DNA from 2 places in the Tepidibacter sp. Z1-5 genome. Region 2 is predicted to be linked to the other one. Evidence: riboswitches for the same ligand, from Rfam matches in the RefSeq annotation. Region 2 holds a riboswitch; the other holds the start of a gene.
The links. A riboswitch is a leader RNA that binds a small molecule or an ion and turns the genes downstream of it on or off. The one in region 2 is predicted to bind cobalamin.
Positions count from the first base shown of each region.

Region 1: it holds a riboswitch for cobalamin, as region 2 does, so the genes downstream of both, WJW32_RS11195 (MgtC/SapB family protein) here and WJW32_RS13755 (cobyrinate a,c-diamide synthase) in region 2, are expected to answer to the same signal.

Region 1 covers NZ_JBBMMD010000046.1:31,284-37,656, forward strand. The annotation lists gene WJW32_RS11190 (DegV family protein) at 1-734, opposite strand, end outside; gene WJW32_RS11195 (MgtC/SapB family protein) at 821-1,528, opposite strand; cobalamin riboswitch at 1,659-1,842, opposite strand; gene WJW32_RS11200 (DUF342 domain-containing protein) at 2,023-3,603, shown strand; gene WJW32_RS11205 (mechanosensitive ion channel family protein) at 3,683-4,516, opposite strand; gene WJW32_RS11210 (aspartyl-phosphate phosphatase Spo0E family protein) at 4,710-4,838, opposite strand; gene WJW32_RS11215 (Gx transporter family protein) at 5,019-5,936, opposite strand.
Region 2 covers NZ_JBBMMD010000079.1:7,924-14,296, reverse strand. The annotation lists gene WJW32_RS13770 (GHMP family kinase ATP-binding protein) at 1-591, opposite strand, end outside; gene WJW32_RS13765 (pyridoxal phosphate-dependent aminotransferase) at 593-1,654, opposite strand; gene cbiB (adenosylcobinamide-phosphate synthase CbiB) at 1,710-2,657, opposite strand; gene WJW32_RS13755 (cobyrinate a,c-diamide synthase) at 2,654-4,012, opposite strand; cobalamin riboswitch at 4,113-4,307, opposite strand; gene WJW32_RS13750 (DUF1638 domain-containing protein) at 4,339-5,073, opposite strand; gene WJW32_RS13745 (ASKHA domain-containing protein) at 5,686-6,373, opposite strand, start outside.

The DNA.
Region 1 (6,373 bases), on a different contig from region 2:
TTAAATTTCAAAGCTTTATCCAGTGCATTCGAGTGACATATTGCCAATATTTTTTCAGAAGCATTAATTCCTTCGTTTTCTATAAAATCCATTAATTTATTTAAACTTTTCTTATCTCCTCTAGCTTTACTAAATATTTTCACAAGACCATCTTCAACCTTTACAGTTATTTTTAAATTTAAGACTTGAACTATTTTTTCTTTAAAAGAACTTATCCTACCAGCCTTAGCTGCATTTTCTATCGTCTCAAGTACAACATAAGTCGAAATTTTTTTTACATCTTTACTTATTTTATCTACTATGTAGTCTATACTTTTCCCTTTTTCAATCATCCTAGAAGCAGCCAGAACCAATAATCCAGTTCCCATAGATCCATTTTTAGAATCTATTATCTCTATTCTCTTCTCATTTCCTCCTTCTAAGTACATATTTTTACCTATCAAAGCATTATTATACGTACTAGATAATCCAGAAGATAGAGATATAACAATAACATTATCCTGTTCACAATTAAACTCTTTTACAAATCTATCTGGAGATGGACTAGATGTTTTGGGAAGATTAGGACTATTTTTCATTTTTTCATAAAATTCTTTTTTAGTTATATTCACACCATCTAAATAAGAACCTTCGTCAAATAAAACATTCAACGGTATAACACATATATTATAGCGATCAATTATATATTCAGGCAAATCGCACGAACTATCAGTTATTATTTTTATATTATTCAAAACAAAACACATCCTTCATACATTTATTTAATTGTAGAATTAATCTAATTGTATTTTTTTTGTGGATTTTTGTAAATAGATATTCTCTATTCATATTCAATTTTTATAACATCATCCAAATCCAAAATGCTCTTTACAATATCTTTAAATTCTATCTTACTATTATATACCACAACCATTTTCATATCCCAACACTTATACTCATCATGAGTTATATCTATATTCTTTATAAAAATTTTGTTACTTTCTATTATATCTATAACCTTCGATGTTATATTTGAAATATTTCTTGTATTAATATACAATGTACTAGTTTTACTAAGCATTATTCTCTTATCTATAAATTTCAAAGTATACAATGTCATAATAAGCAAAAAACAAGATACAAATGCTAAATAATAATATCCAAACCCAATAGCGATTCCTATACAAGCAGTCACCCAAATCCCAGCCGCAGTAGTAAGTCCTCTTATACTATCTTTGGTTTTAAGTATTGCTCCTGCTCCTAAAAAACCAATCCCAGATAAAACTTGAGCCGGCATCCTAGCCGGATCCAGATTTACATATTGTATATATTCTTTAAACAACATCAAAGATGTAACGGCAACAACACAGGAACCAATTGAAACCAATATATGAGTTCTAAACCCCGCCCATTGATTAGATTTTTCTCTTTCAAAACCTACTACGCCCCCTATAAAAAGAGCAAATAATAATCTAAATATCATTTCTTTATGTGTCATCAAATCACCTCTTTTTTTATTTATATTACCATTTAAATCTATATATATCAAAAAAAAAACAGGCCTCTTGAGGGCCTGGGGCGAAAAAAATATTTAGGGAAAGAAAAATATATAAAAAACCTGCCTAAGCGACGTACTAGGACAGGAATAATTTCTTTTTTCCTGACCCTTCCCTCCGAAGGCTGAAAACTCTATACAGGTAGGTCTCCTGACTCATGATTCATCTTACTCCCTACCCTTCCCGCAAAATAATAAGCAGTGGTTTTATAGGTTTCATCATCAATTACAGTAGCGGGGGCTGTGACGGATTCTAACCGCGCTTCCCTGTTATCCTCATAATAAGGACCTGCACATTCTATTAAGTTTTCTTATTATTATGATAACATATAATTTCATACTTTACAATATATGTAAAGGTTTTTTGTTTTTATTTTTATTACTTTCAAAAAATGATATATTTAATATATAAAACAAAATATTTTACTAAATATATAAGTTTTATTATCCGATATACTATATATGCCCAAATTGATACGAGGTGACTTATGTACATAATACAAAATGAATTTTTTGATATATTTGAAGACAAAGAAAAGCTTTATATAAAAACAAAGAAAGAAGGGTTTGATATTTCAAACTTTTCAGCTTTATCAACCTCACACCCACAAATCAGTATAAAGTATTTTTTAAACCTTAAAAATGCTTTAGAAAATATTTCAGACAACAATGTAGAAATAGGCGTATTAAAACCAAAAGTAGAATTGAGTATATCCTCAGATAACACCGAAGCATATTTTAAGTTAAATATTCCAAAAGATGAGCTTAAAAATAATAGACAACAAATAATTGATTCTATATTATCTGAGCTGAAATCAAATAACATAGTACACGGAGTAATTTATACTTTACTTGATGAAGATATAAAAACACAAGAAAACATATTAATAGCCAAAGCAACACCACCTAAAAACGGACAAGATGCTATAATAAAATATCTAGATTTACCAGATAAAAAACCTAATATACGTGAAGATGGTTCAACTAATTATTACGAAATGAATCTAATATACGAAATAAATAAAAACGACTATTTAGGAGAAAAGATACTTCCAACTCAAGGTGTTGATGGTTTAAATGTAAAAGGAATTGTAATACCATCCAAACCTGGAAAAGATAAAATGTTAAATTTCGATAGAAAAACAGTTGCAGAATTTGAAGAAGATAACAAAATAGTATTAAGAGCATTGACAAACGGTGCACTTTCTCACAACCACGGAAAAGTATCTATTATAAAACACCTCGTTATAAACGGAGATGTTGGCTATGAAACAGGTAATATATTTTTCGATGGCTCAGTTACCATTAAAGGAACTGTTTGTGATGATTTTAAAGTTATAGCAACAGAAGATATTTCTATAAACAGCATAATGGGAATAGGGTCTGCTGAAAAAATAGTATCTACAAATGGATATATATATATAAAGGGTGGAGTTTGCGGAAAAGGAAAAACTCTGATTCATTCTAAAAAAAGTGTTTTTGTTAAATATTCTAATTCATGTACCATAATAGCTGAAGATACTATAAATATAGGATTTTATTCCTTAGATAGTATTCTCGAATCTAAAAGCATTCTTTTGAATCCTGAAAAAGGTAGGATAATAGGAGGAAAAATTAGCGCATACGCAAAAGTAGTAACAGGTGCAATCGGAAACGCTTCAGAAAGAAAGACAATAATAAACGTAAAAGGCTTTGATAGAAAAAAAGTAAAAAAAGATTTAGATGAACTTTTGATAAAATATAAACATTGCTTATTAGAACTAGAAAAAAATAAAAAAGAAATGGAAGTTTTCGAAAGCACAGTTAAAAACTTTGCTGAATTAATAAAAACTCACGAATACGAATACTACCACAATATACATGAAAAACTCACAGCAGAATTATCAGAATTAGAGCAAAATCGAAAATATCTTTCGGACTATCTACATTCAAAGGGTGAAGGCGAGATATCTATATTAAACAATGCTTTCCCTCAAACTTTCTTGGAAATAAAAAATCTTCAAAAGATAATAACAAAAAAAACTTCTGGAACTTTTTATGCAAAAGATAACAACCTTCATTCAGAATAAAATTCACTTCACGCTATTGCATTTCTCGATATGTAAAAAAAATTCAGATGGAACAAACCTCCATCTGAATTTTTTATACCTATATATAACTTTCATATTCATCCGCATCAATATTAACCCTCTTAGGATAAGCTATTTTAATTCCCTTTTCTTTAAATTTAACCAGAATCATTAGCCTAGCATTCTTAGCTATAGAAAAGTATTTAAAAGAAGCTACAACACCTGTAATAGTGTACTTAGCTCCTACGCTGCTAGATTCTATATCAGTTACCCCATATACAGAGAACGGTCTTGATGGTTCATTCATTATATTCTTAATTAGAAATTCTTTGTATTTTTCATTTAACGCTTCACACACTTCACCTAATGTTTGCATAATAAAATCAGGGTCACATTCATAAGAAACTCTAACATGAACTATTACCCTCATTTTTTTTCTACTATAATTCATAATAGATTTTATCTCACCATTTGGAAGACTTATTCTTCTCAAATTCCAATCTCTTATACTAGTGCTTCTAAGGCCTATTTCCTCTACTGTTCCTCTAAAACTTTCATTTATATAAATATAATCTCCTACCTTGATCTGTTTCTCAAATAATATAAAAAAACCATTGAGTACATCCTTTATAAGATTTTGAGATGCAAATCCTGCTATGACCCCAAATATACCTGCTCCAGTTAGTATAGTTGACTGATTCAAATCAATTATACCAAATTCTTTTAATACCAATACACAAGCTACAAAAAATGATAAATAATAAGATATAGATACTATTATACTTCTCAATGTATTTTCTCTTTGAACATCAATTTTAGTTATATCAAATACTTTTTTAGTTATATACTTTATAGTTCTTACAAATAAACAACTCAATACTATTATCAATATAGAATTTATAAACCTTATCATACCATTCTCCTTAACCCTTATATCTGTTGATTAATATTTAAATTATCTCCACATATAATGATCTGTATACGTTCTCTACAAATAAAAAAGTCTTTTTTTTAATTCATAACGAAAATTATACTTATTCACAATTTAGATATGAATATAATTTCCTCATATATAAAAAGAAACGATATTCATCGTTTCTTTTTGTTTAAAATTTCTGTAATTTTAAATACTCATTTATACATATATCTATCTTCTGACTCGTGCTTAGTATTTCTTCTTTAAAAATATCTGGATATTCGATATATCTATTTATCTCTTCCCTTAATTCCTCTATATCGCTTTTTAATTCTTCTAATTTTTTTTCATTCTATATCACCACTTATTCCAGCATATTTGAACCCCTTATGCTATGATTCTATCAAATAAATAGAATATATGTCAATATAGAACTCGATAATTATTCATTTATTATAATAATTATAAATATAATGTATTATTTAGAAATTATATGCAATCAATACGATATATTGTCTATTTGTGAATCTTCACCCAAAATTTTAACATACATCTTGTGAGGAAGACATGCTATCATCTGGCCTTTTCTATCTATAAAACCAGTTTTAACACAAACTTTATCATAACAATCAGCTTCTATCATTTCTACTCCTCCGTCATGAATATAAATATAGTTAATTCCTTCTTCAGTTTCAATTTTTATAGTTTTTTCATAATTCTTATCAGTTATAACAACATCTTCATATACTTTATCGTCGACAACAACTTGCACTCTCTTATATGCAGTATCATCACTATCAATATTAGTAAAATAAAATGCTGACACACTTAAAACCAGAGTTGATATCACTATTATATAATCTAGTTTTTTAAGTTTCGTCACAGTATAGTTTCTATTATTTATATTCATAGCTTTATATATACTTTTATTTTTCACAAGATACCTACATACAAAACCAATAAACAAACCCGTAGGAATAGATGTCAATAAAAGTATAGGTAAATATATAAACATACCTATATTATGTATTATTATAGATGACATTATCAATTGCCCTATATTATGAAACATTGCCCCTACCACACTTATTCCTATTAAACTAGATTCCTTTTTGCTAAATTTAGCGAATATACCCATAAATACCAAACTCAAGATACCACCCGCTATACTGTATAAGAAAGCAGAAAAACCTCCTCCAAATATAGACGATATCATTATTCTAGCAGTCAATATTACAAACGTATCTTTAAAACCTAAAAAAAACAAAGATATTAAAGTAATTATATTAGAAAGCCCAAGTTTCGCTCCAGGCGCCATAAACACAAAAGGATTGGATATATAGGTTTCTATTATATACATAACTAAGCTTTGAGATACTAATATAGACATAAACACCATTTTTTTTGTTTTACTCATAAATTCCTCCTATTTTTGTAATGAAGTCAACTTCAATTGAAACGGAGTTTTCCAATATTAGATTTAATTACATCTTAATTATACTTTAAAAAAAGCAAAAAAGACAATGCATATCTCCACCAACATAGCTTTAAAAAGCTTCCACTAAGAAACTAGATATAGCAGCATCTGCTAATGCTCCTATAACCTTCATTCCCTTTGATTTTTTATATTTAATGCCATAAAATAGTATTAATTTGCTATTTTATCAATATCAAATTCAATATTTTGTATAGTAGTTTGCAATTCAAATATTATTTTTTTTGATTCCCACTATGTTTTTTTCATTTCTTTATTTATTTTTTTATTTCTCCTTTTCTTAGATGTGACATAAAAAAATATAATTTATTTAAATAAGTTATATTTTTTATGTTATAATTTATTAAATGATTATTATG
Region 2 (6,373 bases):
TTCAAATCCCTTTTCTAATATATCAAAAGCATACTTTAGTTTTTCTTCATTTGCCTTCTTTTTAATAAAATAATCCTGCCTCTTCCTTATATATTGAGTATTCAATCTTTCATCAGGCTCAAGAGTTAGTATTTTTATACTATCTATATAACCTAACCTTTTAAAGATTTCCCCTTTTAATGGATCAAAAATACAATTATTTTTTATGTATATAGAATCTGTAGGCTCAATTGTTGCTGCAAGTTTTGATATTCCCTCATCTGTCATATCTTTATTTAAAAAACTAAGTGTAGCTCTTATAGTTGCTCCTATATCAGCTGTAGAGCTTGCCATACCTTTGCCTAAAGGAATATTGCTTTTTATTCTTAAAGATATATTTTTAGTATCATCTTTACTAAGTCCAAAATGTTCAAATACTTTTTCTAACGCTTTTCTAGATTTAAAAGGTCCCCTATTTACATTCTTAGATTTTTCATAAATATCAGCCCTTGAATACATATTTACAGCATAAGATACTAAATATTCTTTGTCCTTTATCATTCCCTGGATAAATTCTCCACATGAACCTGGGCAAATTCCATAGTGTTTCATGCTATACCCCCATTATTTCTCTTAATGCAGTTATTAATCTTTCATTTTCTTCTCTTTTTTTAACTGCAACTCTTATATATTTTTTATCTAACCCTTTGAAATTAGATGCATCCCTTATTAATATATCTTTATCTATAAATAGTTTTTCTTTTACATAATTTGAATCGTATTTATTTAGTTTTAACAATATAAAGTTTGTATCTGTATGAAAGCATTCTATGCTTTCTATCTTATTTAATTCTTCTAACATATAACTTATTTCTTTTTTAAAATAATCCTTCGTATTTCTTATATAATCTATATCTTTAAATATATATTTACATATATTTTCAGCAAATGTATTCACAGTCCAAGGTTCTTTAATGCTCCATATATTACGAATTATATCTTTATTGCTAGTTATGCCATAGCCAAGTCTTACTCCCGGAAGCCCAAAAAACTTAGTAACAGCTTTTATAATAAACAGGTTGCTGTACTTATCTATATATTCAACTAATGAATACTCATCACTGTTATGTACAAATTCCATAAATGTCTCATCTACGATCATAATTTTGTCATGTTTTTTTAATAGATTTAATAATTCTACAAGATTTTGAACATTACCACTTGGATTATTAGGATTACATACAAATAAGATATCAAATTTATCTATATTTTTCTCTATACTTTCTATATCTACTTTAAAATCTTGTCCCAAGTATAAATCTACTACATCTAACTTATTGATAACAGCTGCACGTTCATATTCTGAAAATGTAGGATTTAAAATAGCTAACCTTCCATTTAATACATTCATAATCATATATATTATCTCGCTAGCACCATTTCCTGGTACTATATATTCATAGTTTAAATTTAAATAAGAAGATATGTTTTTTCTGAGATTCAAATACTCTATATCAGGATATTTTATACTATTTTTCAAACCTTCGAGTACATATTTTTCTATGTTTTTTGGTATATTTGGATTTATATTAGAGCTAAAATCTAATATATTTTCACTTTTATTGTACTTACTTATCATCTGATTAACATCTGCGCCATGACCAAGCTTTATCATCTAGTAAATACCCCTTTTCTATATATTTTATTTAACAAATTAAAATATATGCTGATTATATAACCTTGTCTATAAAAGTAAACATTATTAAACTTAAAATTGAAGTTAAATACATTATTTTATTTGTTTTTAATATATCCTCTTCTTCTATATCTCTCAATTTATCTCCTATAGTAGGCTTGTATACTTCTTGCCCGAAGTATATATTAGTTCCCCCAAGCTGTATTCCCAGAGCACCAGCTACAGCGCCTTCTGGATATGCACAATTTGGACTTTTATGGTTCTTTCTATCTCTTATAAATACTTTAATGCTCTTTTTAAAACTAAATCCTAAAAATAAAGATGCTACAGCCATTATGCAAGCTGTTATTCTAGCTGGTATAAAATTGAATAAATCATCTATCTTAGCAGATGCAAACCCTAAATTCATATACTTATCATTTTTATAACCAACCATAGAGTCCAAAGTATTTACAGCCTTATACATCATTCCAAGTGGTGCACCTCCTATGAATATATACATCATAGGTGCTATTATTCCATCTACAGTATTTTCTGCAACAGTTTCAACAGTAGCTCTTATAATTTCTTGTTTTGATAAATCCTGAGTATCCCTTCCAACTATAAAGGATAACTGTTTTCTAGCCTTTACTATATCTTCTTCCTTCAATACATTGTAAATTTTAACCGCTTCATCTTTTAAACATTTTGTAGCAAATATAGTGTATATAACAAACGAATTTACAGCCAAGTATAAATAATAATTTACATTCTGAGATAATTTTATAATTAAATCCGTTGCAAAATAAGTTGTAAATACTACTATAAAATTTAAAAAAAATCCTCCTATTTTAAGACTTTTTTCAGTCTTAAATATCCTTCTTATAATTTTTTCTACATAATTTATAAATTTACCTATGTATATAACGGGATGAGGTAGACTATAAGGATCTCCAAATAAAATGTCTAGCACATATCCAGTGTAAATTGATACTATATTCATTTGTTTTCTACCACCTTATTTAAGAAGTTAATAGGAATATTTAAATTAGAATAAAAATGAGTATGTAGATAAGTTGCAAGAGTATTCTTCTTTTGGTAACCGCCCATCCACTCTTTTATTATTTTAGAATCTCTCTCTTTTTTCACCTCATAAGCACATTTCTCATCCGTTATAAACTCTGAATGATGAAATTCATGTCCCCAAACTATATCTTCTTTTTTAGAGATAGTAGTATTTATTAAAGCAGTTCCTTTTGCATAACCAAACCTTCTAAGAGATTTTGTCATCTCACTCCTACCTTTTAATATCCCAACCATTTCGTATTCTTTATTATCTTTATCAACTATACTATCACCTAAATACATAAGTCCTCCACATTCTGCGTATATAGGCTTATTGTTTTCATGGTATCTTCTTATATCTTCTCTTATAGACTTGTTTTCCTCTAATTCTTTTGCAAATATTTCTGGGAATCCTCCACCTATGTATATACCATCACATTCAGGTAGATGCTTATCATTTAACGGGCTAAATGTCTTTATAATAACTCCCATATCCTTTAGCATGTCTATATTGTCCCAGTAATAAAAATTAAATGCCTTATCATATGGTATAGCTATTGTTACATTTTCAAACTTAGGTAAATCAGGTTTAAAGCTTGATAATACCTCTTCTGATTTTGATATTTGTATCAATCTATCAATATCTATATGTTCTTCTATTATCTGTGCTAATTTGACAAATTTTTGTTCTAATTTATCCATTTCAATTGTGGGTACAAGTCCTAGATGTCTGGAGGGAAGGGAAAATTCTATATTTCTTGGAAGATATCCAAGAACTTCAACGTCTGTATACGTTTCAATAGATTGCTTGACTATATCAAAATGACTTTTAGATGCTATATTATTTATTATTACTCCTCTTAGATTAACGTCTTTATCTAAATTTTTATATCCTAAAACCATAGCTGCAGCAGACGTAGCCATACTCTTCCCGTCTATAACTAATATAACAGGAGCTTTAAGTATTTTCGAAGTATATGAGCTTGTACAAGAATTTATATCTATTCCAAATCCATCATAAAGTCCCATAACTCCTTCTACTACAGAAATATCTGCATCCTTAGAATTTTTTAGATATAAATACTTTATTTTCTCATCATCTAGCATAAAAGAATCTAAATTTCTAGAGTTCCTCTTAGTTATATAAGTATGGTACGAAGTATCTATATAATCAGGACCTACCTTATAAGGCTGAACTTTGAGATTTCTATTTTTCAAAGCTGCCATTATCCCCATTGAAACAGTAGTTTTCCCAACTCCACTACTCGTTCCTGCGATTAATATCTTATTCAACCTATTCACCCCTTTGTAAAAAAAAACCTAACCTGTTAGTTAAGGCTAGGTTTTTATATTTATAACTCAAAATATATTAGCACCCTTCCCTCCGAAGGCTTCCCATTTAATTAATTGAAAAGGTATCCTGACTTAGATTCATCCTACTCCCTTACCTTCCTACAAAAAATCGAAGTGGTATAATTTTAGGTTTCGTCTTTCATTACAGTAGCGGGGGCTGTAGAGGATTCTAACCTCTTTCCCTTTTACCAATTAATTCTCATATTCTACTTTTTTTCATAATATCATATAGGATATTATTATTCAATATTTCCAAAGCTTTCCCCTTAACTTTGTACGTATTCAAAGTCGACGATATTGTCGTCTCCAGTTGAATATATTCTACTATTTTTTTCAACTACCAAAAAGTCATCTTCATTCCAATACCCATTTATTAAATTCTCTACCATGTAACTATTTCCCTTTATTTCTTCAAAATTCCATTGTCTTTTTTTAGATATATTCATAACCTCATGAGAATAATCTTCTTTTACCAATTTATTAGTTACATATACAGCCTTATTGTATCTTTTTATCCATTCATTAGCTATTTGTGAAAGATATTTCGCTCCTTTTTCCCCATATTTTTGCTCATAGTACTCATAGCTTTCTCCAAGCCCTATACTTTTTAAATCCTGCATTTCTTGATTCATTCCATTCTTTTCTATCCAAGATGATATATAGTACATAGAATTTGGACTTTCTTCAAAATATTCTTTGTATTTTCTCTTAGAACCTATAAAAAGAGTTATACAATCGTGTACCTTAGGTACTACTATTTTTATATCATTAGTTTGTATACCATTAAGTGCATTTCCACAGAGTCCAAATCCCATTAATATGTAATCGTATTTAGACGAATCTACACTATCAATCTTCTTTTGTATACTCTCCTTCATCTTTTTAGGATACAAATGGTTGTATGAATCCATAAGCTCTATATCAACTATATTGTCACTAAGTGAACTATAATAATAAAAATCCCTAGATAAAACATCGCATATAAGCGCTTTACATCTCATATTCTTTTCCCCCCGATTATAATTTAAAGATTTTCACTCTATGATTTATCTTATTTTATGTGGGTTATCAGAAATATGGCTACAAAAATACCGCTCCTCAAACGATATATTTGAAGATAACTAACCCTCTGTCTTATAAACAATCTTAAAATTTATAAACTCGCTACGCTCAAACACATAAATTTCTTAACAGCTTATTTAACGACAAAGGCTAAGTTATCTTAGTCAAAATATCTAAAAGTAGTAGCTAACATTTTCATAGCCATATTTTTACTCTTCATTCTTATCATTAAATAATACCTTACCTCCAAGTAATATCTTTAAAAGATCTTTTTTCTTAAATCTATCAAAAATACGAAGAACTTCATCTGAAAATCATGATTATTAAAATGTTAGCTACTTTTGATTAACGTTTTTATATGAAATTTAGATTATAACGTTTAAATATACGTTAAGAAACTTCTTTTGTCTGACCATAAGGGAGTTTAAGAAGTTTTAGTATATTTAATAAGTTATAATCTTTAATTTTATCAAAACGTTAATTAAGCAGCGTTATTTTAATGATTATGATTTTTTGCTTAACCTCCAAATCTTAGTTATTTGAACTCCTATTTAAAGATATATATTCTTTAAAAATTCCTCTTGAAAATTTTCATATTTAGCTATATCTACATGTTCTGTATTTTTCATATAATAACTTATATCTTCTTCTAACTTATCATTACAAAGAAATTTTTTAGCTCCTTCTCCTGCTGCATTTCCAATTGATATTATATTGTCAGAATCTATGTCTGGAATAAGCCCAATTCCTTTTGCACTTTCTTTATTTATAAAGTTCCCGAATGCTCCAGCTAAATATATATAATCTAAATTCTCTATACTTATCTTTTGTTTTTTCATCAGTATATTTATTCCACTTCTTATAGCTGATTTTGCAAGTTGTAATTGTCTTATATCATCTTGAGTTATGGATATATTCTCAGTTATTTTAAATTCATACTTTTTATCTTTTTTTACTACTCTTTTACTCAATTTAATATTTTTTATTTTTTCTGGATTGTTTATTTTCCCTGTTTTATTTATTATTCCTGATTTTTTCATTTCACTTACCATATCTACTAATGCCGAACCACATATTCCTCTTGGCTTTTTATTATTTATAGTTTCATATTCTATATCTTCTTTTATCTTAAACTTATTTATAGCCCCATCAAATGCCTGCATACCGAATTTTATGTTTGCACCTTCAAAAGCAGGACCAGCCGCTGTTGAACATGCTAGAAGAGATTCTTTAGTAGAT